DNA from 4 places in the Devosia chinhatensis genome. Region 1 is predicted to be linked to each of the others. Evidence: predicted binding sites of a transcription regulator. Region 1 holds the regulator's gene; each other region holds the start of a gene.
What was found. Region 1 encodes PhoB, which activates phosphate uptake and scavenging genes when phosphate is short. Its sites were predicted from a motif close to TGTCATNNANCTGTCAT; they were not measured.
Positions count from the first base shown of each region.

Region 1 (7,102 bases):
GCCTCTTCGAAGAGGTCAAGGATCGCCTGACCGAACCCGGCACCGGCCTTTCCGGCGGCCAGCAGCAGCGTCTTTGCATTGCCCGCGCCATCGCAGTCGGCCCCGAAGTCATTCTCATGGACGAGCCCTGCTCGGCGCTCGACCCCATCGCCACCGCCATTATTGAAGAGCTGATCGACGAGCTGCGCACCAATTACACCATCGTCATCGTCACCCACTCAATGCAGCAGGCCGCCCGCGTCAGCCAGAAGACCGCCTTCTTCCACCTCGGCAACCTCATCGAAAAAGGCGACACCGAGGAAATCTTCACCAACCCGGTGAACAAACAGACCCAGGACTACATCATGGGCCGCATCGGCTAAGCGCGGGAGAGGATCAGAACATGCCAAATACCGGCGCCGAACACATCGTCACGTCCTACAATGAAGAGCTGCTCGCCCTCGCCCAGGCCATTGCCGAAATGGGCGGCCAGGTCGAGGTCGCCATCGAGAACGGCACCCGCGCCTTGCTCAAGCTCGATCGCGAGCTGGCCGATGTCACCATCATTGCCGATCAGCGCATCGACGACATGCAGCGCCGGATCGACGAGATGGCCGTCTCCATGATCGCCCGCCGCCAGCCCATGGCGTCCGACCTGCGGTCGATCATCACCGCCATCCACGTGGCCAATGACCTCGAGCGCATCGGCGACATGGCCAAGCAGCTGGCCCGGCGCTCGCTCAAGCTCGAAGGCATCAGCCTGCAGCCCACCTTCTATAATGGCGTCAAGAACATGACCGCCCTGGTGCTGCGGCAGGTCAAGGACAGCCTCGACGCCTATGGCAACCGCGAGGCGGCCGCCTCCGTCGACGTGTGCAACCGCGATGACGAGGTCGATGCCATGCACACCTCTCTCTTCCGCGAGCTGCTCACCTACATGCTCGAAGATCCGCGCAACATCACCACCTGCACCCATCTGCTCTTCTGCGCCAAGAATCTCGAGCGCATCGGCGACCACGCGACCAACATCGCCGAACGCGCCTATTACCTGGCCACGGGCAAGCAGCTGACCAGCGAGGAACAGCAATTGCGCCGCACGCAGATCAAGGCTTAGCGGGCGGTCCGCGCAGCAGACGAAAGGCTCCAGTGGAGCCTTTCAGGCCGCTAAGGCCATAAGAGCTTGGAACGTCCCGCAAGGCAATTCTCTCCAGTGGAAAGAATTGAGGGAACAAGGCTCGAATGGCGGGAAATAACCACATACACGGCACGCCTACGGCGCCGACCGACGGAGCACGCCCATATGCCCGCGACCATCCTCATCGTCGAAGACGAAGCCGACATCGCCCTCCTTCTCCGCTACAATCTCGAAGCGGAGGGCTTTCGCGTCGTTACCGCCGAAACCGGCGACGAAGCCACCCATGCCATTGCCGAAAAACTCCCCGACCTGATCCTGCTCGACTGGATGCTGCCCGAAATTTCCGGCATCGAGCTCTGCCGCCGCCTGCGCGCCCGCGAGGAAACCAGCCACGTGCCGATCATCATGCTGACCGCTCGTGGCGAGGAAGAAGAGCGCGTGCGCGGCCTCACCACCGGCGCCGACGACTACATGGTCAAGCCCTTCTCCGTCCCCGAGCTGCTGGCGCGCATCCAGTCCCTCCTGCGCCGCGCCAACCCCAACCTCGTCACCGCCGCCCTCAAGGTCGGCGATCTCGAACTCGACCGCACCACTCACCGCGTGCGCCGCGCCAGCCGCGACGTCCATCTCGGCCCCACCGAATACCGTCTGCTCGAATATCTCATGCGCCATCCCGGCCGCGTCTATTCGCGCGAGCAATTGCTCGATGGCGTCTGGGGCAATGACGTCTATGTCGACGAGCGCACTGTCGACGTGCATATCGGCCGCCTCCGCCGCGCGATCAATCGCGGCAAGGAGGTCGACCCGATCCGAACCGTCCGCGGTGCCGGCTACGCCTTCGACGAACGCTTCGCCCAGACAGCCTAGATCGTCTGGGACCACTTGCCGCCGAACTGCCCCAAAGTTGCGCCAAACCGTAATGACTTGAGCCCGTGCCTCCGGCACCCTGTTCGTCTTTCCTTGGAGCGCTCCCGGCAATGATCGAAAAATACGTCCAAAGACCGAATGCGCAGCTCTACACGCAGGCATGGGGTCAGCCGCTGCGCGGCACTATCCTCTTGGCCATGGGCGCCACCGCCTCCTCGGCCTGGTGGCCAATCGCCCTGATCGACGCGCTGGCCGGTGCCGGCTACCAGGTTATCGTCTTCGACCACCGCGACACGGGCCGCTCCACCCTTTTCCCTCCGGGAACCCCACCCTACGACCTCCCCGACCTGGTCGAGGACGTCATCGCCATTCTCGACGCCTATGCGGTCTCGTCCGTCCATCTCGTGGGCATGTCTTTGGGCGGTCTGGTGGCGCAGATCGTCACCCTCCAGCATCCCGGCCGCGTCGCGACCCTCACCGTCTTTGCCGGCGAGCCGCTGAACAGCGCCTATGATGGCGAGGGCATGCCGCCTGAGATCATGGAGCATTTCTCCGGCATGGCCACGCTCGACTGGAGCCGTCGCGAAGATGTCACCCAATTCCTGCTGCGCATTGCCGAGCTGAGTGCCGCCCCCGATCGCCCCTTTGACCGGCATGCGGCGCTTGAGCGCATCGGCCGCGAGCTGGACCATACATCCGCCATCCAGAGCGCCTTCAATCACGCCATGCTGGAAGGCAAGATCGACCCGGGCCTCCACGCCGCCGACATCACCCGGCCGACCTTGGTCATCCATGGCGCGGGCGATCCGCTCATCTCGGTCGCCGCAGCGAAAAAGACTCACGAGCTGATCCCCAACGCAAGACTGACCGTGCTCGAAAAGGTCGGGCACGAAATCACCCCCGCCGAAATCCCCACGCTCTCCCAGGCGATCCTCGGTTTCATTCGCAGCGCTCCGACCGTGCAAAGAGCCTAGAACGCAGGGAATTCACCGGGTTCCGCCATCCAAGGCCGAGATATGCTGAACCGCGTTTAGGCCAGGCCCGCAACGTGCAAGGCGAGGCCGGCGATAGCGCAGCCGGCCAGCACTTTGACCGGGCCGAGCTTGAAGCGAAAGACAGCGACAATCGCGGCGAGCGCCAAGGCCGCCGCTGCCGGATTGATCGACGTGAAGACCGGCACGTCGAGATCGAGCCCGAAGCCGCCAATCGTGCGGACCTCAGCAAAGATCACATGCAGGCCGAACCAGACGGCAAGATTGAGGATGACGCCAACCACGGCTGCGGTGATGGCCGTCAAAGCCGCCGACAATACCTGATTGTCGCGCAGCCGCTCGATGAAGGGCGCGCCGAGGAAAATCCACAGGAAACAGGGCATGAACGTGACCCAGGTGGTCAAAAGCCCGCCCAATGTGCCCGCCACCAGGGGCGAGAGCCCGTTCGCATCGCGAAAGGCGCCCATGAAGCCGACGAATTGGGTGACCATGATCAAGGGACCCGGCGTGGTCTCGGCCATGCCCAGCCCGTCGAGCATCTCACCCGGCGCCAGCCAGCCGAAATTCTGCACTGCTTCCTGGGCGACATAGGCCAGCACGGCATAGGCGCCTCCGAATGTCACCACGGCCATGACGCTGAAAAATCCGGCAATCTGCGCGAAGACATTGGCCGGTCCGAACAGCGCGAACAGCAGGGCCACAGGGGCCAGCCAGAAGATCAGAAAAACGGCCGAGATCCGGAAGGCCCAGCCTCGATTGACCTGGGTGTGCTCGGGCGATTCTTCGCCAAGCAGCGTGTCGGCGTCATCGACCTCTGCCTGCCCGACCTTGCCGTGGCCACCACCACCCTGGAAGGCGGGCAGGCCCTGACGCGCCCCGATAAACCCGATCAGCCCGGCAGCCAGGATGATTAGCGGGAACGGCACGCCGAAAACGAAGATCGCGACGAAGGAAGCAGCGGCGATCCCCATCATCGCGGTGTTTTTCAGCGCCCGCGACCCGATGCGGATCACTGCTTGGACGACGATGGCCAGCACAGCCGCCTTGAGCCCGAAGAACAGCGCCTCGATCGGGCCGACATCGCCGTAAAGCGCATAGATCCAGCTTAACCCCATGATCGCGACCATGCCGGGCAGCACGAACAGCACACCGGCGATCAGCCCGCCAAGCGTGCGATGCATCAGCCAGCCGATATAGACGGCCAGCTGCATCGCCTCCGGACCGGGCAGCAGCATGCAGAAATTGAGCGCATGGAGGAACCGCTTCTCCCCCAGCCAGCGCTGTTCTTCGACGAGAATGCGATGCATGAGCGCAATCTGCCCGGCAGGGCCGCCAAAGCTGAGAAGGCCGATGCGGGCCCAGATGCGAATAGCCTCGCTCAGGGTGGGATAGTCACGGTCCTGCATCCGTCTGCCTTCATGTCTTAGCGGACCAGCCATGGATTGGTGGGTCGCCCCAGCGTTAGCCGCATGGTCGCTTTCGATGCAAGCACGGGATTGGGATGGCCTGCCCCCGCCGGCTATGAATTGCCATGGGCGCCGCAATGATCCATCCTTCGGCGCGTACACGATCGAGACACATAATGCCCTTTCATGACATTACGATTGTGCCGGTGCGCACCGAGCGCAAGGCAGCCTATCTCGCATTCTCCGCCCGCATCGCCGAGATCTACCGGGAGCATGGCGCGCTGCGTGTGCTCGATTGCTGGCAGTCCGAGGAGGCGAGCGACGACGCCGATTTCCATGCAGCCGATGCGATGGACGATTATGCCCCGGCCAGCCTTCCCAACATGAAAAGGCTGGCCGGAGCCGATGCCGCGGAGACCGTGGTGGTTTCGGTGATCGAGTGGCCAAGCCGAGAGATACGCGACCGGGCCGTCAAGACTGTCGCCACTGACCCCCGGATAGTGGCCACCATGAGCGAGGAACCGGTTTTCGACGGGGGGCGGGTAATCGCTGGCGGCTTCGAGGTCGCGCTTGATCTGCCGGGGCCCGGGGCAGAAAGCCCGGACACCGGCGACTAGCGCTCTCAGAGGCGGTTGGCAGCGATGCGCTGCTGCAGGTAATCATGGGCCGTGATCGGCTCGTACTTGCCGCCCGGCCCCTTGATGATCGCATCCTTGTTGGCCTGGCAGAAGAAGGGCAGCGAATAGCGCGGCCCCAGATATTCATGCGCGGCCGGCATGCGCACCCGGTGCAGCGTGGACAGAAGCTGGTCGTCGCTCCAGCGCATCAGCATGTCGCCGATATTGCAGGTGACCACCCCAGCCTTGGGCTCCACGTCGGTCCAGGCCAGTTCCCCGTCCGATTCCTTGCCCGGGCAAAGCTGCAATCCGCCTTGGCCGACACGCTGGTGCAGCAGGGTCAGGCAATCGAAATCGGTATGCGCACCGGCGCGCCAACCCTTGAAGTCGTCGGGTTTGGCATTTTCCATGGGCAGATAATGGATGAGCCGAAGCGTGCTCTGATATTCGGGCGACAGCGGGTCATGGGCATCGGTAAAGAAGTCCGGTTCGAAACCGAGCTTCATGGCAAAACAGGAGAGAACCTGCATCCCCAAGGCCCAATTGGCCCGCTCGAACGCCAGCATCGTAGCCTTGAACCCGGCCAGTTCGGAACCCCTTGGCCACAGGCCCGCCATGCGCGGCGTGGTGATCTGGTAGGATTCCTTGTTGTCGGCCGTGCCGGTCGAGGGGCGCACCTGCGCCTTGTATTCCCATCCGGCATTGGTGCCCTTGCCCAGCGGGTATTGCGCCTTGGTCTCTTCGGGCAGATCGAAGAATTTTGCCGTCATGTCGAAGGCGGCATCGATCTGGCTTTGCGGAATGCCGTGATTGATCAGCTGGAAAAACCCGATCCGGGTGGCCGCATCCCAGAGCTGGTCGGCGATCTCGCCCTTGCGATTGTCGAAATCGCTCATGTCGATCTGCGGAACGTCGCGATGCATGACGGTGCCGACACCGCCAATGCCCTTTTCCTTGTTAAGTTCGGCCAAGCCATATTCGGCTGCCGCTGCCTGTGCTGTCATGATTGTCTCCATTGGAAATGTATGTGCTGGAGCAATGACCGGACGCCTGGGGCGTCTGACTGCTTCTACTCCGAAGGCGCCATAGGCTAGTGCGAGCCTTTGGCTTTGGCCGATCCGGCATCCTTCTCCGCGGGCGCTGGCGACTGGCAGGGCCGCAGGGCGCATGTGGCGCAGTCACGCGCACAGAGGGATTTTCCGGCTTCGGAAGCATTGAGAAGGTCCATCCGCATGGGATTTCGGTCCTTTCAGCGTTGGTTCACGGCGATCTGCCGAACCGACAGGCCCACACTGAACCCGATGTGCGCTGCGCATCCAGCGTCAAATTCAGCGCCAGGCGTTGCCTTTCGGGCAACAGCGATACGTTGCGTAAAACGCAACGCCCGGGACGAATATTGACGCTTGTTGCGCCGATCCCAGGGGCTAGGCTTCACCCGTCAACCCGGAGGCCTTAATGCCGGAACTTCCATCCATTATTCGTTTCGATGGCGTCAGCCAGACGTTTGCCGACCCGTCCGGCGCGGGTGTCACCGCTCTCTCGGGCCTCGACATCGACATTCGCAAGAATGAATTCCTGGCCGTTCTCGGCCCCTCGGGCTGTGGCAAATCCACGCTCTTGCGGCAGATCGCGGGCCTTTTGCTGCCCACCAGCGGCACCGTCTCGATCTATGGACGCACGGTGAGCGAACCGCGCGACGAAATCGGCATGGTGTTTCAGAAACCGACCCTGCTGCCCTGGTATACTGTTCGCGACAACGTCACCTTTCCCATGCGCCACAAATACGGTCGTGTCACCGCCGAGGATCGCACCCGCGCCGACGCCTTGCTGGCCATGATGGGCCTCACCGAATTTGCCGCGCGCCTGCCCGAAACGCTTTCGGGCGGCATGCAGCAGCGCGTCGCCATCGCCCGCGCCCTGCTGCTCGACCCCGATATCCTGCTCATGGACGAACCCTTTTCCGCGCTCGATGCGCTGACCCGGGACGAAATGAGCTTCGAGCTGCTGCGCATCTGGCAGGAGCGACCCAAGACCGTGATCTTCATCACCCATTCCATCCCCGAAGCCGTGCTGCTGGCGGACCGGATCGTGGTGATGTCATCGCGC
Region 1 covers NZ_JZEY01000054.1:2,035,697-2,042,798, forward strand. The annotation lists gene pstB (phosphate ABC transporter ATP-binding protein PstB) at 1-362, shown strand, start outside; gene phoU (phosphate signaling complex protein PhoU) at 383-1,093, shown strand; gene phoB (phosphate regulon transcriptional regulator PhoB) at 1,280-1,981, shown strand; gene VE26_RS09825 (alpha/beta fold hydrolase) at 2,092-2,955, shown strand; gene chrA (chromate efflux transporter) at 3,012-4,412, opposite strand; gene VE26_RS09835 (DUF1428 domain-containing protein) at 4,556-4,996, shown strand; gene VE26_RS09840 (isopenicillin N synthase family dioxygenase) at 5,002-6,000, opposite strand; gene VE26_RS09845 (ABC transporter ATP-binding protein) at 6,452-7,102, shown strand, end outside.

Region 2 (7,102 bases), on a different contig from region 1:
GCAAGGGTTAAGAGGAAGCTAACACTTGAGTGATCGTGAAGTTCAGGCGGCCAGAGGGTAGGCCTGCTCGACCAGGTACGGCCCACCCCCCACGGAGTCGCGGCTCGAATAGAGAACGAAGCGCGCCGGGACGAATGTAAGTGGCTCGAACCGGCTCGCTTCGGCCAGGAACCGCGCAATCTCTCCTGCCCCCGCACCGCGCAGCCGCGCCAGTGTCACATGTGGCACGAATTTGCGGCCCTCCGGGGGGAGGCCCACCCGTTGCAGCACTCTCTCCTGCGCAGCCTGCAGGCGGCTCAATGCCTCGGAGGGCTCGACACCCGCAAACAGCGCCCGCGGCTTGTCGCCGCCAAAACTGCCCAAGTGGGTCAACCGCACTGGAAATTGCAACGAATTGGCAAGCTTATCGAGGCTGTCGGCCACGTCGTCGGCTGTAGGACGATCCACGTCGCCGATGAAGCGCAGCGTGATGTGATAGTTGTCCGGATCAATCCAGCGCGCGCCGGCAAGACCTCCGCGCTTGAGTGCGAGTTTAAAGGCCACATCCCGCGGCACTTCGAGACCGGTAAAAAGCCGGGGCATGGCGTTCTCCCTGGCTGGAGACGAGGCAAGGACGGCGCGATTCTGGTCTTGAGCGTAACACAATCTATTTATCGGGCCAGTCCTGTTGCCGCAGGCGGCCATTTATCCTTGTCATTCAACCATTGTGTCCCCATATTCCCTGCCAAGTGGCAAGAGCCAATTGCCCCCGGCGGTGCAAAGACCGCAGTTTCTATTGGGAAAGGAAACCTGAGAATGGCTGAATATGACCGTCAGACCCTCAATGCGCGGGCCGGCTCGGCCGCGGCCATCGATGAGGGCCTGCGCAGTTACATGCTGCGCGTTTACAATTACATGGGCCTTGGCCTGGTGATCACGGGCCTCGTGGCCTTTTTCGCTGCCCAGGCTGCCGTTACCTCCGATCCGTCCGCTGCCGTCGCGCAGCTGGATGGTGGCACCTACCTGACGCAATGGGGCGTCCTGCTCTTCGGCAGCCCGCTGTCCTGGGTCGTCATGCTCGCCCCGCTTGCCTTCGTGCTGGTGCTCAGCTTCGGCATTAACAAGCTCTCCGTCCCGGCTGCACAAGGTGTGTTCTGGGCGTTTGCGGCCATCATGGGCCTGTCGCTCAGCTCGATCTTTCTAGTCTATACCGGCGCCTCCATCGCCAAGGTGTTCTTCATCACTGCCGCGACCTTCGGCACGATGAGCCTCTACGGCTACACCACCAAGCGCGACCTTTCGGGCATGGGCAGCTTCCTGATGATGGGCCTGATCGGCATCATCATTGCCTCGATCGTCAACATCTTCATGCAGTCCTCGATGATGGAATTCGTCATCTCGGTGGTCGGCGTGCTGATCTTCACTGGCCTCACCGCCTATGACACGCAGCGCATCAAGGAAAGCTATGCTGACCATTATGGTGCTGACGTCATGGCCAAGAACGCCATCATGGGCGCGCTGAGCCTCTACCTGAACTTCATCAACCTGTTCATGATGCTCCTGCGCCTTTTCGGCAACCGCGAGTAATATGCAAGAAGGCTTGATGGTCCGATCAAACAATTTGGTTGGACGATCTTTGGGACCGCAGCTTACAAGAGCTGCGGTCCTTTCTTTTGCCCGACGCGATTCATGTCCGACACCATTCTGCGCGCCTTCTCCTGGTCCGATATTCCGGCAATCACCCGCATTTATCGGCACTATGTCGATAACACCGCCATCACCTTCGACACCGAAGCCCCTGGCGAAGAAGCGATAGCCGAGAAATATGCCGGCCTGCAGAAGCTGGGCCATCCCCTGATCATCGCCGAGCGCGACAACAAGGTGATCGGCTACGCCTATGCCAGCTTCTACCGCCCCCGCGCCGCTTATCGCTTCACCTGCGAAGATTCGATCTATCTCGACCCCCAAGAGACGGGCAAAGGCCTCGGACGGGTCATGCTGACCGAGCTGCTGGTCCAGTCCAAGGCCTTCGGCTTCAAGCAGATGCTGGCCGTCATCACTGCCGACACCGCCAATTCCATCGCAATTCACGAAAAATTCGGCTTCGAGCGCGTCGGCTATTATTCCGCCGTCGGCTACAAGTTCGACCGCTGGCATGACATCGTGCACCTGCAAAAGGCGCTCTGATGGCCGTTCTCCACCTCATGGTGGGATTGCCCGGCTCGGGCAAGACGACGCGGGCCAAGGCCCTGGCCGAACAGACCGGCGCCCTGCGGCTGACGCCGGACGAATGGCAAACCCGGCTGTTCGACGACGACATGCACCATCCAGACCATGACAGGCGTCACGATGCCATCGAGGCGCTGATGTGGGACGTGGCGGCAATCGTGCTCAAGCAGGGCGGCGAGGTCATTCTCGATTTCGGCTTCTGGAGCCGGGCCGAGCGGCAGAACTTCGCGCAGCGGGCCGCCGCTTTGGGCGCGCAATGCCGGATCGATTATGAAGCCACATCGCTGGCCGAACTGGAGCGACGGGTTCTCGCCCGCAACCAGGCCATGCAAGAAGGCCATTTCGTCATTCCGCTCGAAAACCTGCGGGACTGGGCAAAGCTGTTCGAAGCCCCAGATGACCGGGAATTGGCAGGCAATTTCTAGCGCTACATCCGTGTCGCGGACGAGCGAAAAAGCTCAACTCACCACCACCAGATCTGGATCGAGCACGCGCAGCACCTGAGCAAGATCATGCCCACGCTTGAGGATCATTCCTTGCTGGTTGGTCACCATGTACATGCCCTGCTTGTTCCGCAGCTTGGGATTCTTCTCGACCACATAGAGCGGACGTTCCGACACGCGGGCATAGATCGAAAACAGCGCTCTGTCCTTGAGGAAATCCATGGCGTAGTCGCGCCATTCGCCGCAGCCCACCTTGCGCCCATAGACCGCCAGAATCTGCGTAAGCTCGCGACGGTCAAAAGCGATGACCAATGGCGCGGGGCCTTGAGGATGCGCAGCTGACTGGCCTCCATGCACCACCGAAAGGGAATTGCGAATATCGTTACCGGGACCTGGCACGCGGCCTCAATCGTTTCGTCGTCACCCTGTCATGATCGACCCATTTCCTGAGGCTGGCAAGGGGTGCAAATAACCCCACTTTCGCCATACACCCTCCCTCTTGACGCCTGAATACCTCGGTAGGATTTCAATCATTGCCTCCCATGGTCGGCAGGCAGACAAAAATGAGCTTCCAAACCTGATGTCTTCTGCTGGCCGTTTGATATTGAGTTGACCAGAGTCATATACCCGCTCCTTCCCCCGAGGAGCGGGTTTTTTTGTGATTGTAGCAGGTATGATGCGATCAGAACTCGTAGACGCCCGCGCCCAGGATCGGTCCGGGAAGGCCGTTGCGCTCGTTCTGCACCAGAACCGCGAAGCCGGTATTGCCAGGCCTCGTATTGGGCAGGGCGGTAAGGGGCAGCTTGATCTGGGCACCGGTCTCGGCTTCCCACATGCCCAGGATCTGCCGATCGGTCACGACCTGGGTATAGGCCATCTTTTTGCCCGCATTTTCACCCGCATCGATGGCCACGTCGGCGCGAACGAGATAGCGCACCAGCCAGATATTGGCGTCCCCCAGGTCAGCATCGGGCGGGATCGTCACAGCCAGCATGTCGCCATGTCGCTGCAAGGCCACTTCCAGCGGCAATTGCGCGGATGCCATCGCATCCTGAACGGCATCGCGCTTCGATCCCACGACGCCTTCGGAGCCGTTCACCACCATCTGCGGCGTATAAATGCGCGTCGATCCCCAGCTTTTGGCATAGGACCGCTGCCGGTCGGAAAAGGCTTTGTCGCCGAATGTGTCTTCCCAGCCGATATAGTCCCAGTAATCGACGTGATAGGCCAGAGCCACCACATCGTCGCGCTCGGCAAGGCTGTTGAGGAGGGCATCGGCCGGAGGGCATTGCGAACAGCCTTGGCTCGTGAACAGCTCGACCACCGCCCGGGCCGGCGCCGGACGTGACTCGGCACCAGGCGCCCCGGCAAGGGCTAGGGAGATCGAAAGGCTGGACAGGAAACCGAGGGCAAGGCGAAAAAACATGGTCATGGTTGTAAGCCGCACACTCCCCGCCTGCCTAGTCAAAACCGGGTGAGAGGGTAAAAACGCTGTCGGCCAAAGAAAAATGGCGGCCCGGAGGCCGCCATTGGTATTTTCCGTAGGACGCGAGCCCTTATGCGGCGACCAGGCTCCGCAGCACATAATGCAGGATGCCACCATTGCGGAAATAATCGAGTTCGTTGGCCGTATCGATGCGGCAGCGGGTTTCGACATTGAGCACCGAGCCATCGGCGCGGGTGATCTTGACGGTAACCATGGCGCGCGGCTCGATGGTCTCGACGCCCGAAATATCGATCGTCTCGGTGCCGTCCAGGCCCAGGCTCTGCCAGCTCTCGCCATCCTTGAACTGCAGCGGGATGACGCCCATGCCCACCAGATTGGAGCGGTGGATGCGTTCGAAGCTCTGCGCGATGACGGCTTTTACGCCGAGCAGGTTCGTACCCTTCGCTGCCCAGTCGCGACTGGAGCCGGTGCCATATTCCTTGCCGGCAAAGATCACCAGCGGGGTATTCTGCGCCTGGTAAGCCATCGCCGCATCGTAGATCGGCATCTGCTCGCCCGACGGACCCTTGGTGAAGCCGCCTTCGACTCCATCAAGCATCATGTTCTTGATGCGGATATTGGCGAAGGTGCCGCGCATCATCACTTCATGATTGCCGCGGCGGGCGCCGTAGGAGTTGAAGTCCTTGGGCGCAACCTGACGTTCGGTCAGATACTGGCCTGCTGGAGTGCCGGCCTTGAACGAACCAGCCGGCGAGATGTGGTCAGTGGTGATGGAATCGAGGAACAAGGCCAGGACGCGTGCCGAGACCACGTCGGTCACAGGCTTGGGCTCGATGGTCAGGTCTTCGAAATAGGGCGGGTTCTGTACATAGGTAGACGAGGAGTTCCAGCCATAGGTCTCGCTGCCCTCTACTGCGATACCCTGCCAGTGCTCGTCGCCCTTGAACACGTCCGAATAGCGCGAGCGGAACATCTCGGCCGTCACGTGCTGACGCACGATCTCTGCAACCTCATGGTTGGTCGGCCAGATGTCCTTCAGATAGACCGGCTTGCCATCCTTGCCCGTGCCCAGCGGCTGGGTGGTGATGTCGACATTGAGCGTGCCGAGCAGCGCATAGGCCACGACCAGCGGCGGGGAAGCAAGATAGTTTGCCCGCACGTCCGGGTTCACGCGGCCTTCGAAATTGCGGTTGCCCGACAGCACCGATGCAGCAACCAGCTTGTTCTCGTTGATGGTGTCGGAAATGGCCTGCGGCAGCGGGCCGGAATTGCCGATACACGTCGTGCAGCCATAGCCCACGAGATTGAAGCCGATGGCGTCGAGATCGTCCTGGAGACCGGCGGCAGTGAGGTAATCGGTGACGACCTGCGAGCCGGGCGCGAGCGAAGTCTTGACCCAGGGCTTGGAAGTGAGGCCGAGGGCGCGGGCCTTGCGAGCCACAAGACCGGCAGCGACCAGCACGGAGGGATTGGACGTGTTGGTGCACGAGGTGATGGCGGCGATCACCACCGAGCCATCGGTGATGTGATAGTCGGCCCCTTTGACAATATAGGCCGCCTCTTCGGGAATATCGTGCACGCCGTTGGCGCCTTCATCCACGAAGCGGCTTTCCTGCTTGTCGGTGGGCAGGCGGGTACGCTCGATGCGCCCGCCGCTCAGCTCGGGCAATGCCGCATCGAAGGCGCGGGTCACGTCCTTGAGCGCGACACGGTCCTGGGGACGCTTGGGGCCCGAGAGCGACGGTACGACGGTGGAAAGATCGAGTTCGAGCGTCGAGGTGAAGACCGGGTCCTCGCTGTCGGAGGTGCGGAACATGCCCTGCGCCTTGGAATAGGCTTCCACCAGTGCTACGCGATCGGCGTCGCGACCTGTAGTGGCCAGGAATTTCAGCGTATCGGCATCGACGGGGAAATAGCCGCAGGTGGCACCATATTCGGGGGCCATGTTGGCAATGGTCGCCTGGTCTTCGAGGCTGAGATAGTCGAGGCCCGGACCGTAGAATTCGACGAACTTGCCGACAACGCCCTTCTTGCGCAGCATTTCGGTGACGGTCAGCACGAGATCGGTGGCAGTGATGCCTTCGTTGATCTTGCCGGTGAGCTTGAAGCCGACGACTTCGGGAATCAGCATGGTGACCGGCTGGCCGAGCATGGCCGCCTCGGCCTCGATGCCGCCCACGCCCCAGCCCAGAACGGCCATGCCGTTGACCATGGTGGTGTGCGAGTCGGTGCCCACCAGCGTATCGGGATAGGCGACAATCTCGCCGTTCTCTTCCTTGGTCCAGACGGTCTGGGCCAGGTATTCCAGGTTCACCTGGTGGCAGATGCCGGTGCCCGGGGGCACGACACGGAAATTGTCGAAGGCCGACTGGCCCCAGCGCAGGAATTCATAGCGCTCGCCATTGCGCTCATATTCGAGCTCGACATTCTGGTTGAAGGCCATCGGCGTGCCGAAATTGTCGACCATCACCGAGTGGTCAATGACCAGATCGACCGGAACCAACGGATTGATTTTCTGCGGATTGGCGCCGAGCTTGGCCGTTGCGTCGCGCATGGCGGCAAGGTCGACCACGGCGGGAACGCCGGTGAAATCCTGCATCAGCACGCGCGCGGGGCGATACTGGATTTCATATTCGGACGTGCGGGAAACCAGCCATTCGGCGATCGCCTGGATGTCTTCCTTCTTGACCGTCCGGTTATCCTCGAAGCGCAGAAGGTTCTCGAGCACCACCTTCATCGAGCTGGGCAGCCGGGAAACACCGGCAAGGCCATTCTTTTCCGCTTCGACAATGGAATAATAGGTGTAGGTCTTGCCACCGACAGTGAGCGTCGATTTGGATTTGAAGCTGTCTATCTGTGTCACGATGCTCCGCCCTTCTTGCTGCTGACGCGGTGATCCGGGCGTTTGGGGCCGCCGAATTTGCGCGTTTTCTGGAATGAGTCCAATTCCCTTGGGCTTATAGTCAATCGAACAGGCCCTTGCCAGTACGACCATGGGTTCAAT
Region 2 covers NZ_JZEY01000061.1:767,863-774,964, forward strand. The annotation lists gene thpR (RNA 2',3'-cyclic phosphodiesterase) at 43-582, opposite strand; gene VE26_RS14085 (Bax inhibitor-1/YccA family protein) at 796-1,566, shown strand; gene VE26_RS14090 (GNAT family N-acetyltransferase) at 1,669-2,166, shown strand; gene VE26_RS14095 (P-loop nucleotide/nucleoside kinase family protein) at 2,166-2,633, shown strand; gene VE26_RS14100 (DUF2794 domain-containing protein) at 2,667-3,050, opposite strand; gene VE26_RS14105 (DUF1223 domain-containing protein) at 3,334-4,083, opposite strand; gene acnA (aconitate hydratase AcnA) at 4,208-6,961, opposite strand.
Region 2: VE26_RS14100 (DUF2794 domain-containing protein) is a predicted target of PhoB. The motif match lies at 3,067-3,083, and genes of this name have one in related genera.

Region 3 (7,102 bases), on a different contig from region 1:
GTTTGGCCGTGTCGTTTTACCAGTTCTGCAAGCCCAAGCGGAGTTGGCCATGCATACGCCCCTCGTCTTTCTTCCCGGTCTCATCTGCGACGCCCGCCTCTGGCGCGATGTTATCGACGGGTTGGCTGACACGATTGCCCCAATGGTCGCAGACCTCAGGCTCGACGAGACCATCGCCGAGATGGCCGCACGGACCCTTGCCGCTGCGCCTCCACGCTTCGCACTGGCAGGACTTTCCATGGGCGGCTATGTGGCGCTCGAAATCATGCGGCAGGCGCCCGAGCGGGTCACCCACCTTGCCTTGCTCGACACCTCGGCTCGGGCCGACACCGAAGAGCGGCGGGAAACCCGGCGCAAGGGCATCGAGATGATCGGACAGGGCAAGTTCATCGGCGTGTCGCGCGGCCTTCTGGGCAGCCTTGTGGCCTCCCACCATCTGGGCACAGCCCTTGCCGAAGAGGTGCAGGCCATGTCCGAACGCGTCGGCGGCAATGTCTATATCCGCCAGCAGAGGGCGATTATTGGCAGGATCGATTCCCTTCCCTATCTCGAGGACATTGCTGTGCCGACCTTGGTGGGGGTAGGCGCGCTCGACAAGATGACGCCCCCCGAGCTGGCCGAGGAAATGGCGCGCCTCATCCCGCAGGCGGAGCTGGTCACCTTCCCGGATGCGGCGCATCTCCCGACGATGGAAAATCCGGCTCCGGTGATCGCCGCGATGCGCGACTGGCTGGCGCGCTGAACGCTGCTAGCTTCGCACGATGCGGTTGATATGGCCCATCTTGCGGCCGGGTCGTGCCTCCGCCTTGCCATAGAGGTGCGGCTGGGTATCGCCATCGATGCCGCCGGGCACAACGTCGACGTCATCGCCGATCAGGTTTTGCATCACCACATCGGCCATGCGCTGCGGATCGCCTAGCGGCCAGCCTGCAATGGCGCGGATATGCTGCTCGAACTGGTCGGTGAGGCACACGGCCTCGGTCCAGTGCCCTGAATTGTGCACGCGCGGCGCGATCTCATTGACCATCAGCGTCGGCCGGTCCCCGCCCAGGACGAAGAATTCCACGCCCAAAACGCCGACATAATCGAGCGCCACCACAATGACCTTGGCCAGCATGGCGGCGTGCTTTTCGACGCCGGGGGGGATCGCCGCGGGCACTGTGCTGGTATGCAGGATGTGGTACCGGTGGACGTTCTCGGCGGCGTCGAAGGCACGCACGGTACCGTCCAGTCCCCGCGCCACCACCACCGAGATTTCCTTTTCGAAGGGCACGAAACCTTCAAGAACCAACGGATGAGGCTGCAATTGAGCGAAGGCTGCTTCGACGTCCTCCGGCGCGCGCAGCACCCGCTGCCCCTTTCCGTCATAGCCGAGCCGCGTGGTCTTGAGCACCGCAGGCAGGCCAAGCGCGGCGACGGCCGCATGCAGGTCCTCAAGGCTCTGCACGGCCCGATAAGGCGCTACGGGAATGTTCTTGGAGGCCAGGAAGGTCTTCTCGGCCAGCCTGTCCTGCGAGATGGCGAGCGCATTGGCGCCCGGACGCAGCGGCTTGAGGCCCGCCAGGATTTCAGCCGTGGCGGCGGGGACATTCTCGAATTCGTAGGTGACGACGTCCACTTGGCCGGCAAAGACTCTCAATGCCTCGGCATCGTCATAGGCCGCAATGGTCTTGAGCGGGGTGACGTCGAAGGCCGGGCTTTGCGCATCCGGGCAATAGATATGGCTTTTGAGGCCGAGCCTGGCTGCGGCAAGCGCCAACATGCGCCCAAGCTGCCCCCCGCCCAGGATGCCGATGGTGGAGCCGGGAGCAAGGGGTGCGGTTGGTTCGGTCAAGGGACTACTCGAGATCGGACGGAAACTGGGGTACGGATTGGGTCTGGCGCGCGCGATGGGCCTCGAGGCGGTCGGCGAGATCCTCATCGCTGAGCGCCAGCACGGCCGCAGCCAGAAGGGCCGCGTTGATGGCCCCCGGCTCGCCGATAGCCAGCGTGCCGACGGGAATGCCCCCAGGCATCTGCACGATGGAATAAAGGCTATCCATCCCATTGAGAGCCTTCGAGCGCACCGGCACGCCAAACACCGGAAGGGTGGTCATGGCAGCGATCATGCCCGGCAAGTGGGCGGCACCGCCCGCTCCGGCGATGATCACCTGGACGCCTTCGGTCTTGGCATTGGTGGCAAAATCGACCATGCGCTCGGGCGTCCGATGCGCCGAGACAATGCGCGCTTCGTATTCGATTTCCAGGCTTTCCAGGGTTTCGGCGGCCAATCGCATGGTCGGCCAGTCCGATTGACTGCCCATGACGATGGCAACAGCTGGCTTGAGCATGGCGATTCCCCCGTCGCGCTCCGCAAAGCGCGCAACTAGCCTAATTCCGGCCACAAAACAAGGCGCAAGGCAGCTAGGCGATGATGTCCGGCAGCAGAATATTTTCCAGCTGGACGATGCGGTCCTTGAGCGTCAGCTTGCGCTTCTTGAGCCGCTGGATAAGCATCCGGTCCGCCAATTGCGACTGACCCAAAGTATGGATTGCCGCGTCGAGATCCGCGTGTTCCTGGCGTTTTGTGGCCAGTTCCAGGCCCAATTGGGCTTCCTGTTCCTTGTCGAGCGGCAGCATCGGGTACCGGGGATGGTCACGTGACAATCATACCCTTGGTTAACCGATCACGGACTGTTTTGCATCTGATTTTCAATCGCCATCCGAACGCCGTCGACAAAGCGTGAAAGATTTGTGACGATACCCCCGTCCAACACCCTGAAAGGAGTTTTTAATGACGACTGAAGGCCACATCGCAGCGCTCGAACGGCGCCATATGGAACTGGACCGGCAGATTCAGGCAGAAACCCAGAATCGCCTCGCCGACGACCTGATGGTTTCCGCGCTCAAGCGCCGGAAACTCGAAGTGAAGGACGAACTCTACAAGCTCCAGAGCGAGACGCGGCAATAGACGCCGCGACAACAATTCATCCACGTTCTGGAGGGTCACGGCGCGAGCCGCGACCCTTTTTTCATGCCTGGCGTTAAGGTTTGCCTGCAGGCCGGGCCCGGCACCGCCGCGAACAATTCATCAATATTAACACCCTCTTAAGGCGCTCCCGGCATCGTCTTCCCAAAACGGCACACACGATTCGTGGCCGGCCTAGTGGGACTTGGGGTATTTATGACGCGCGTTCTGGTGGTGGATGACGATCCGGTGCAATTGCGGCTCACTGCCGAAGTCGCTAACCGCGCAGGCTTCAAGCCGCTGACGGCCACCGGCGGGGAACAGGCCCTCTCGATCCTGCGCGACGACCCCACCATCGGCGCGATGATCCTCGATCTCGTAATGCCCGATCTCGACGGGATGGGCGTTATGGAGGTGATGCGCAAGGAGGGGCTGACCACACCGGTCATCATCCAGACGGCCAATGCCTCGCTCGAGACGGTAATCTCAGCCATGCGCCAGGGCGCCGCGGATTACTTCGTCAAACCGGTTGCACCCGAACGTCTGATCATTTCCCTGCGCAATGCCATGAAGCTCGAGGCGCTGGAAACCGCCATTCGTGCTGAGCATGCGCGGCGCTCGGGCACCTTTACCCGCGCCGACATGATCGCTGCAGCGCCGGCCATGGCCCGTGTCCTGACACTATGCACCAAGGCGGCGCGCAGCACGATCCCGGTACTGATCGAAGGCGAAACCGGCACCGGCAAGGAATTGGTCGCCCGGATCATCCAGGGCACCGGCGACCGCGCTGGAAAGCCTTTTGTCGCCGTCAATTGCGGCGCCATCCCGCCCAACCTCGTGGAATCTGTACTGTTCGGTCACAAGAAGGGGGCATTTACCGGTGCGCATGCCGACCAGGCCGGCAAGTTTACCGAGGCTCATGGCGGCACGCTTTTTCTCGATGAAGTGGGCGAATTGCCCCCCGAGGTGCAGGTGAAACTCCTGCGGGCGCTTCAGGATGGAGAAATCGAGCCGGTCGGCGCCGCGCGTCCGGAGAAGGTCAATGTGCGGGTCGTTTCGGCGACCAATCGCCGCCTGTTGAACCTGGCCAAGAGTGGCGAGTTTCGAGAGGACCTGTTCTATCGGCTCAACGTCTTTCCCATCTATGTGCCGCCCCTGCGCGAGCGCAAGGAGGACCTCAAGGCGCTGACCGACCATTTCGTTGCCCGCTTCTCGGCCGAGGCCGGCAAGCGCGTACTTGGAATATCGATGGCCGCCATGGACCTGCTGCAGGCCTATGACTGGCCGGGCAATGTGCGTCAGCTCGAGAACGCTGTCTATCGTGCAATTGTTCTCACCGATGGCGCCTTCCTTGAAGTGCAGGACTTCCCCCAGATCGCAGCTCAGGCTGCCGGCCGCGAGGAAGTCTTGCGCAGCATCGAGGAACTGCCCGTTCCTCCGGCACCGATCCATATCGACGCATCCCCGCCCCGCACGCGTCTGGAGCCCGTTGTCCCCGGTCGGCCCGACCGCTTTCTCGACGATAGCGGACAATTGCAGGCGCTTGCAGCGATCGAACGGGCGGCCATCGAGTTCGCCATCGCCCATCATGGCGGACGCATGTCGCGGGTAGCCCGGGCGCTTGGCATCGGCCGGTCGACGCTTTACCGCAAGCTGCACGAATATGGACTGGCCGAAGGACTGATTAACGACGCGGCGTAAGCGCAATTGTGATCGGCATATGCGCCGTTAACCTTGTTCGTTACCGCAGTCTTAATCTCTTGCTTCGATTTTGAGCGAGATTATTAACCGCGAGGCCATCATGCTGCGTACAGGCATTGCGCTCCTAGCCGCACTCACCTTCACTTCCTTCGCCCAAGCTGCCGATCTCAACTGGAACGCCGGCAACAACTCGTCCAATCTCTATTCGCCGGTGGCCGCGGCGCAGTGGACAGGCTTTTACGCCGGTGTCTCGGGCGGGCACGGCTGGGGCACCACGACGACCAGCCCGGCCATTGTGAGCAATTCGAACAATTCCAACGGCTGGAGCTTGGGCGCCCAGGCCGGCTACAACATGGATATGGGCGGTTTCGTCCTGGGCGGTGAAGCCGACCTGCAATGGGCCAATATCGGCTATTCCGAGCCCCTGGCCGGCGGCACCTTCACGGCCCGCACCGACATGTTCGGCACATTGCGCGCCCGCGCCGGTGTCCCGATCGGTCAGGTCATGCCTTACGGCACCGTCGGCGTCGCCTATGGCCGCGGGTCGGTCACCGAAGATACCGGTATTTCCTCCACTCAGGTCGCCAACCATTTCGGCTGGACCGCTGGCGTAGGCCTTGAGGCACAGGCAACGGCCAATCTCTCGCTCAAGGCCGAATATCTCTATGTCGACCTGGGCAACCAGAACTACAATCTGCTGCCCAGCGGCGCCCGCGAAGTCGGCCAGCGCTTCGGCGTCATCCGCGCTGGCGTGAACTACAAGTTCTAGTTGAGGTGTGGCGCGGCGTTGCAGCCGCGCCACACACCGGTTTCACAAAACTGCGAGCAATTGCTCCCGTTAAGGTTTGCAGTTTATTGAGCACAGATGTTGCGCGGCCAGCAGAAGGGCCCGAAAGCCAGTCGCCTAGGTCTCCGTGCAACAAGGAGCAGCAATGAACAAGCTCGTGGCGATCGCCCTTCTCGCGTCCACCCTTCTGGTGCAGCCCAGTTTGGCGCAACAGGCCGTGGCCAGCCTCGAAGCCAGTCGTGTGGTCATCGCACCGCCCCGGACGGAGATCGCCCGCGTCATCAAGGCGGGCCTTTCGAGCGATTATTACGGTGCCCGTTCCGGCAGTGCGTCCGAAAGCGATGCCCAAAGGCTCTATTTTCTCTACGGCGAGCGCCATTTCGAGCCGATCTGGCTTCAAGAAGACGCCAGTGGCAGGGTGCGTTTTTCTCCTGCTGCCGACAGCATCATCGCATTGTTCAAGAACGCAGCCGAAGAGGGTTTGCGTCCCGAAGACTATTTGACCGCCGCCATCGACCTCCAGCGGGTCAATGGCGATGAGGCTGCTCTGGCGGGCCTCGAGACCGCTTTTTCCGGCGCGGTCATGCGCTACGCCTACCACATTCACAATGGCCGCATCCGCCCCCAATCGGTGAGCGAGAACTTCGACATCGCGGCCAAGCCGATCGATGAAGCCGCTCTTTTGGAGCGATTGGCATCGAGCAGCGACCCGGCAGCCATTCTTGCCGAGCTCGAGCCGCGCCATCCCGAATTCCTGGCGCTCAAGGCCACGCTTGCGACATTCAAAACCAGCCAGGCCGACCGCCCGACGCCTATTTCCGAGGGACCGGTCTTGCGTCCGGGTGGCTCGGACCCGCGCGTTCCAGCCATTCGCGCCCGCCTCAAGCTGACCGGTTCCACCTCGCCCGCCTATGACGATCTGACCGTCAGTGCCGTCAAGGATTTCCAGCAAAGCCAAGGCCTGGAAGTGGACGGAATCATCGGCCCGGCCACCATTGCTGCGCTCAATGGCGGTGCTGCCACACGCCGCGAAGACATCATTGCCAATATGGAACGCTGGCGCTGGATGCCGTCCGACCTCGGCCAGTTCAACGTCTTCGTCAACATTCCCGAATTCCGCCTGACGATCAATCGTGCCGGCCAGCCGGAATATTCTACGCGCGTCGTGGTCGGCACCACCAAGAACCAGACCCCGATCTTCTCGGACAATATCCGGCACCTGGTGGTGAACCCGTATTGGAACGTCCCCAGTTCGATCATCCGGGGCGAGATCGCACCGGCCGTGATGCGCAATCCCGGCTATACCGACGCCAAGAACATGGATCTGCTTTATAACGGCACGCCGGTCAGCCCTTGGCAGGTGGACTGGAACCAGGTTTCCGCCAACAATTTCCCTTTCCGCGTCCGCCAGCGCCCCGGACCGGGCAATTCCCTGGGGCAGATCAAATTTCTCTTTCCCAACAAGCATGACGTCTATCTGCACGATACGCCGTCCAAATCGCTCTTTGCTCGCTCATATCGCGCGTTCAGCCATGGCTGTATCCGTGTCGAGGACCCATTTGCCTTCGCCGACGCACTGATGGCCAACGAGCCCAACATTTCGCGCACCTCGCTTGAGGCCATGTTCGGTCCCAATGAAAAATGGGTGAACCCGAAGACGCAAATTC
Region 3 covers NZ_JZEY01000061.1:362,367-369,468, forward strand. The annotation lists gene VE26_RS12120 (alpha/beta fold hydrolase) at 50-742, shown strand; gene VE26_RS12125 (5-(carboxyamino)imidazole ribonucleotide synthase) at 749-1,834, opposite strand; gene purE (5-(carboxyamino)imidazole ribonucleotide mutase) at 1,839-2,330, opposite strand; gene VE26_RS12135 (YdcH family protein) at 2,404-2,619, opposite strand; gene VE26_RS17505 (YdcH family protein) at 2,774-2,950, shown strand; gene VE26_RS12140 (sigma-54-dependent transcriptional regulator) at 3,164-4,648, shown strand; gene VE26_RS12145 (outer membrane protein) at 4,749-5,417, shown strand; gene VE26_RS12150 (L,D-transpeptidase family protein) at 5,581-7,102, shown strand, end outside.
Region 3: VE26_RS17505 (YdcH family protein) is a predicted target of PhoB. The motif match lies at 2,723-2,739, and genes of this name have one in related genera.

Region 4 (7,102 bases), 1.3 Mb from region 1:
ATGATTTCCCGCCGGAGACGGTGCTGCTCAACGGCGTCGGGATAGGTTTCGTGCAGCGTCTCGGGGAAATAGCGGAATAATTCGCCCCCCAGATAGGGATCGTCGATGGCCGTGCCCGCCAGCAGATCGTCGAACACCGTCAGCTTGGCATAGGCCAGGATCACCGCCAGTTCCGGCCGCGTCAGCGCCTTGCCCTCGGCGGCACGCGCCTCCAGCACGGCGTTGCTGGGCAGGAATTCGACTTTCCGGTCCAAAAGCCCGCGATCTTCCAGCGCCTCGATCAGCGCCCTATGATCCGGCAGTTCGGCAAGGCCTGCCCGCTCGGCCAGCGACAGGGCCAGCGTCTGGAGGTAATTGTTGCGCAGGCAGAGTGCCGCCACTTCCGGCGTCATGCCTGCAAGGAACGCATTTCGCTCTTCCTCTCCCAGCGCGCCCGATAAGACCAGCGGCGACAGCGCGATCTTGATGTTGACCTCGAGGTCGGAGGAATTGACCCCGGCCGAGTTGTCGATGGCGTCGCTGTTGATGCGCCCGCCTTGCAGTGCAAAGGCGATGCGGCCCTTTTGCGTTACGCCCAGATTGGCGCCTTCCCCGATCACCTTGGCCCGCACATCGCCGGCACGGATGCGGATGGCGTCGTTGGCACGGTCGCCCACGGCGCTGTCCTCTTCCTCGGCCGCGCGGATATAGGTGCCGATGCCGCCGAACCAGAGCAGGTCCACCGGCGCGGCCAGGATGGCGCGCATGATCTCGTTGGGCGTGGCCACCTCCTTGTCGAGCTGCAAAGCCGCCCGCATTTCGGGCGACAGCGATACCGATTTCGCCGCCCGCGAAAACACTCCGCCACCGCGCGAGATCAGGCTCCTGTCATAATCCTGCCAGCTCGAGCGGGGCAAGGCGAAGAGACGCTGCCGCTCGGTAAAGCTCTTGGCCGCATCGGGCTCGGGGTCGATGAAGATGTCGCGGTGGTCAAAGGCCGCCACCAGCCGGATCTGCTCGGACAACAGCATGCCATTGCCGAACACGTCCCCGCTCATGTCGCCTACGCCCACGACGCTCACGGGCTCGCGCTGGATGTGGCGATCCATCTCGCGGAAATGCCGCTTGACCGCTTCCCAGCCACCGCGCGCGGTAATGCCCATCTGCTTGTGGTCATATCCCGCCGATCCGCCCGAGGCGAAGGCGTCGCCCAGCCAGAAACCGCGACCGGTGGCAATAGCATTCGCGATATCGGAAAAGCGCGCCGTGCCCTTGTCCGCCGCCACCACGAGATAGGGGTCGTCGCCATCGCGCCGCACCACCTGCGCCGGCGGCACCACAATGCCCTCAACCAGGTTGTCAGTAACGTCCAGCAGCGCGCCGATGAAAATCTTGTAGCTCTCGGTGCCTTCCTCCATGAACGCGTCGCGCGGCATGCCGGCGCTCAGCCGCTTGGGGACGAAACCGCCCTTGGCCCCGACCGGCACGATCACCGCATTCTTGACCTGCTGCGCCTTGACCAGCCCCAGCACTTCGGTGCGGAAATCCTCGGGCCGGTCCGACCACCTGATGCCCCCACGGGCAATGGCGCCGAACCGCAGATGGATGCCCTCGACGCGCGGTGCATAAACCGAAATCTCGCGATAGGGCCGGGGCTCGGCCATGCCCTCGATCCGCGCGCTGTCGAACTTGATGGCCAGCGCCGGGCGCCGCTCGCCATCCGCATCGCGCTGGAAGGCATTGGTGCGCAGCGCCGCCTCGATCAGGTTCTGGAACCGCCGCACGATCGTGTCTTCATCGAGCGAGGTGATCCGCTCCAGCTCGGCCGCAATGGCGGCTCGTGCCGCCTCGGCCCGCTCGGGAATGTCGGCTAGTGCCGGATCGTGCAGCGCGTCGAACAGCGCCACCAGCGCCTTGGCGGCGGCGTTCTGGGTCACCAGCACCCGCGCTACATAGCGCTGGGAATAGGAAATGCCCACCTGCCGCAGATAGCGCGACAGCGCCCGCAGAAAGCTCGCCTGGTGCCAGTCGAGCCCGGCAATGGTGACGAGGCTGTTGAGCTGGTCGGTTTCCGCGCGGCTCTGCCACACGGCCAATAGGCCCGCCTCGATACTGGCGGCGCGCGACAGCACCTCGTCCTGGCTCAGCCCGTTGAGGTCGAGCACCATGTCATGCAGATAGCGTTCGGCCCCGTCGCGCGGCACCACCGTATAGGTCTGCTCGTCGATGACGCGGAAGCCGAAATCCTCCAGCACCGGCACCCGGTCGCTGAGCGGAATGGCGCTGCCATGGTGATAGACCTTGAGGCTCACCCCGCCGCCCGCATCGCGCGGCAGGCCCAGGCGCAGCCCCACCTCGCCGGCCGACAATTCGCGGAATACGTCGATGTCCCGCAGCGCTTCGGCAACCGAATTGCGGCTCTGATAGGCCGGAGAAAACGCCGCACGCCAGTCGCTGATCGCGCCCGGCTCGGGGGCCGCCGCCACCAGCATGTCGGAGAAATCGCGCGTCAGCGCCTCGACATCGGCCTCCAGCACCCGCCGTTCGGGCTGCGGCGTTGGCCCGCCATTGCGCCCGATAATGACGTGCAGGCGCACCAGCTCGCCTTCGGGGAAATTCGGGTAGAACGCCGAGACGCGCCCATCATAGGCGTCTGCCAGATAGCGCGTGATCCGCGCCCGTACCGCTCCGTCATAACGCTCGCGCGGCACATAGACGAGAATGGAGACGAAATTGTCGAACCGGTCGATGCGCGGCAGCACGCGGACGCGCGGCCGGTCGTAGAGGCCCGCAATGGCTTCGGCAAATTCGGCCAGCTGGGGCGTGCCGATCTGGAACAGCTCGTCGCGCGGATAGGCATCGAGCGCGCCCAGCAGCGTCCGGCCGGCATGCCCCAAGGGATCGACGCCCGAACCCCGCATCACCTCGGCGATCTTGCGGCGGATGATCGGCACGTCCGTATGCGGCGCGGCCTGCGCCTGTGCCGTATAAAGTCCCACGACCCGCAACTCGCCCTTGGCGATCCCGTCGGCGCTGAACAGCTTGATGCCCACATAATCCATATGGGTGCGGCGATGGACGCGCGCCCGCATATTGGCCTTGGTCACGAGGAGCGGCTCGTTGCCTTCGGTGAAGGCCACCAATTGCGGCGTGCTCTCGACGAAATCGGGACCGCTGCGCAGCACGCGCACGCTGTCGTCGCGCAGGATGCCGAGACCCGACCCGGCAACCGGGCTGAGCGCGCCGTTTTCCAGCACATAGTCGCGCAGGCCCAGAAATGTGAAATTGTGCGCCAGGAGCCATTCGAGAAAGGCCAGCGCCTCGCCCCCGCTCCGGGCGGGCAGCGTTTGGAGCCCTTCCATGGCGCGGCCGACCCGTTCGAGCATCGGCTGCCAGTCCTGCGTGGCCTGCGCCACCGCGGTCAGCGTCGCCTGCAATTCGGCTTCGAGCGCTGCGATGTCGCCCACCGGATCGCTGTGGATATGCAGCACGCTGATCGCCGCCCCGTCCTCATGGCGCACTTCGCCACCCGAAACGTGCAGCACCGGATGGGCGAAGAGGCGGATCGCCCCGCCCATGCTGCGGAGTGCGGCGAGGGCGCTGTCGACGATGAACGGCATGTCCGGGCAGATGATGTCGAGCACCAGCGCTTCGCCCGGCGCCTGCGCCGGGCTGGCATAGATGCGGGTCTGGTCGAGAGGCCCCTCCAGCAGGCGCTCATGGCTGCGGCACAGCGCGCTGACCAGCGTCTGGGGAGCCTGCCGGACCAGGTCATCGGGGTCGATGGCGGCAATCGCTGCTTTCAGGAACCGCTCCAGGCTCGCCTTGCCCTCCGCTGCCCGCGCGACTTCGTGTGCAAAGCGTTGATCCAGTATTTCGGCCATTCGGGGCTCCTTCGACTCGCTCCCCACTTTAGGCCGGGAAGGTGACGCTTTCCCACCGACTCCTACCGACTTTGGTCTTGGGATAGCAGCACACCATTTCATGAAATCGTCACAATTGGGCAAAGCGTTTCCGGACCAGCCCATCCGTGGGGCGTTTACCTCTTGTTAAACTCTAGTGACGTGGTAGTCTTTAGCGAGGTTCAAACGCAGGTGCATTTATGCCGAAGCTGTCCCAATACGCGTCCTATGCCGCTCTCGCCGCAGCCCTCGTCCTGGGCTTCGTGGTGACGACACATGCGGGGTCTTTCTTCTAGCGTCTTGGTGGTTGCGCCGCACCCTAGTGCAGGCGCGCCGGTTCGATCGGCGTTGCGCCGCCATCGCCCACTTTCGGTCCGGCCCAGAACACCACATACAACAGGTCATGCCCGCTCGCGTCGGTGATTTCGATGGAGCGCGGAGCGTTCATTTCGCCCCCTTCGCCGGCGACACGGTCAATGATCGCGCGCCCCAGCTCGGCGGCCTTTTGTTCGGCGGCGTCGAGGTTGGCGAGATCGCTGCCGGTTTCGTCGCGGATCAGGCCATCATCGGTGCGATAGTGAAAGAAGTAGCGTGGCATCAGACTGTCCCGTGGGCCGGGTGAAACGTCGCAGGGCCGCAAAAGCTGCCGCCTCAATCGTTTCAGTGTGGCACCGGGCAGGGCGTTAGTCGACCCCGTTGAGGCCGGCATAGGCATGGCGATGCCAGAGCAACGGCCGGCGCGACGTATCGGTTTCCGCCTCGATGATGGCGCCGGCAAACAGCACATGGCTGCCGGTTTCCATCGCTCCGATCACCTCGCAATCGAGCACGGTCACGGCGCCGCGCAGATGCGGTTGGCCGGAGGGCCAGGCGTCCCACTTGCCGATGTCGAAGCGCTCGCGCGGGTCCACCTTGCCGGCAAAGGCATCGCCGATGGCCTGCTGGTCATCGGCCAGGGTCGCGAGCGAAAAGCAGCCGGTCTTGGCGATGATGTCGGCCAGCCGGCTGACGATGTCGATCGACACCAGGATCGCCGGCGGCTGCGCGGAAAGCGACAGCACTGACGTCGCGGTGCGCCCGATCCGTTCAGCGCCGCGCTGGGCGGTGACCACATGCACGCTCGACGCGAACCCCGCCATGGCCGCGCGAAATTCCGCGTCGCTCACCGTGGGGTGGCGCAGCGGCCGCATGGCCATGCTGTCGGGAAGATCGAATTCAGGCATAGGCAAAGTCATCGCGTATCGTGGCTTCTCGCGCAAACGGCTTTGCGCGGATTTTTTGAAAAAGACGTCTGGAAAGCGTGAGGCGAGGGCGCTGGATGCCCCCGCCTCGAGCAAAATCAGCCGAGATTGGCTTCGGCAAATTCGTAATTGGCCAGCTTGTCGAGGAAGTTGCTGACATAGTCCGGGCGGCGATTGCGGAAGTCGACATAATAGGAATGCTCCCACACATCGAGGCCCAGCAGCACCTTGCCCTCGCCGGTCGCCAGCGGGTTCGAGCCGTTCGGGGTCTTGGTGGTCTTCAGCTTGCCGTCATCACCCAGCACCAGCCAGGCCCAGCCGGAGCCGAACTGCGTGGTCGCGGCGGTCTTGAAGCTGTCCTTGAACGCGTCGACCGAGCCGAAATCCTCGATGATCTTGGCTTCCAGCCGACCCGGCAGCTTGCCGCCTTCGGGCGACAGGGCCTGCCAGAAATGCACGTGGTTCCAATGCTGCCCGGCATTGTTGAACACCGGCGCCAGATCCGGCTTGCCATTGGCGAAGGCCACGATCTCTTCGAGCGACTTGCCCTGCAGGTCGGCATTCTTGTCCACGAACCCGTTGAGCGCGGTCACATAGGCCTGGTGATGCTTGTCGTGATGCAGCTCGAGCGTTTCCTGGCTCATGCCGCGATCGGCAAGTGCTGCGGCGGAATAGGGCAGGGCGGGAAGGGTGAAGGTCATGATGTCGCTCCTTTCGGGACGGGGTGGACAGGGGAGACCGGATTGTTTAATTTCCAAGTGATGACTTTGAAAACCCTTTCGGCAGATATGTCAAGTTCCGGCTTGGAAAACCTCGCCTGGTCGCCTCGCAACCCGGCGGAGCGCATTCTCATGGCGCTCAAGATGCATGGTGCCTTGTCCTCGGCGGCTTTGGGCGAAAAGCTGGGTACGTCGGGCGAGGCGGCGCGCCAGCAATTGGTGCGCCTGGCCGAGGAGGGCCTGGTTCAGTCGCAAAGCCAGTCCGCTGGCGTTGGCCGCCCCACCCAGCGCTGGAGCCTGACCGAGAGGGCCCAGGCCCGCTTCCCCGATACCCATGCAGCGCTTACCGTGCAGCTGCTCGACATCGTGCGCAGCCAATTGGGCGAAGCCGCGCTTGATCGCATCATCGCCGTGCGCGAGGCCGAAACCCGCCGGGCCTACGAGGCTGCTGTCGCTCCGGCGCCCGATCTGCGCGCCCGCGTGGCTGCCCTCGCCGATTTGCGCTGCCAGGAAGGGTACATGGCCGCCTTCACCGAGCAGGAAGACGGCTCGCTGCTGCTGATCGAAAATCACTGTCCGATCTGCGCGGCCGCAACCGCCTGCCAGGGCTTCTGCCGTGCCGAGCTGGACGTGTTTCGCGCCGTTCTGGGCCCTGATGTGGCGGTGGAGCGGCAGGACCACATCGTCAGCGGCGGTCGCCGCTGCACCTATTCCATTCGAGCGCTCGACAATGTCCCAGCCTGATCGCCCGCAAGTCGGCACCCGTCTCACCCGCATCGGCTGGGAAACCCCTGCGGGCCTCGACGAGGCCCTGATCGGGTCGGTCGTCGCCGCCTTCTACGACGCGGCGCGGCGCGACGACATCGTCGGCCCGGTCTTCAACCGTGTCATCCCTGATGCGGAATGGCCTGCCCATCTCACGAAGATTGCCGATTTCTGGAGCTCCATGCTGCTCGGTACCCGGCGCTACGATGGTCGTCCCATGCCCAAGCATATGGGCATTCCTGAGCTCTCAGACGCCCATTTCATGCGCTGGCTGCGCCTCTTCCGCGAGACCGTCACCGAGCTCTGTCCGCCCGACATCGCCGCGCTGTTCATCGAGCGCTCCGAGCGGATCGGCAATTCCTTCCGCATGAACATCTATATGCGGCGGGGCGACGACATCACCCAAATGGGCCCGCTCAAGCGAGAGGCCGACCCGATCTGGAAACCGGAATAGGCCAGCGCCGGCATCCTTTTGGAAGCATAGGGAAATTTCATC
Region 4 covers NZ_JZEY01000054.1:718,032-725,133, forward strand. The annotation lists gene VE26_RS03525 (NAD-glutamate dehydrogenase) at 1-3,863, opposite strand, end outside; gene VE26_RS03530 (DUF6894 family protein) at 4,201-4,479, opposite strand; gene VE26_RS03535 (flavin reductase family protein) at 4,565-5,104, opposite strand; gene VE26_RS03540 (superoxide dismutase) at 5,221-5,823, opposite strand; gene VE26_RS03545 (helix-turn-helix transcriptional regulator) at 5,974-6,585, shown strand; gene VE26_RS03550 (group III truncated hemoglobin) at 6,572-7,060, shown strand.
Region 4: VE26_RS03525 (NAD-glutamate dehydrogenase) is a predicted target of PhoB. The motif match lies at 3,960-3,976, and genes of this name have one in related genera.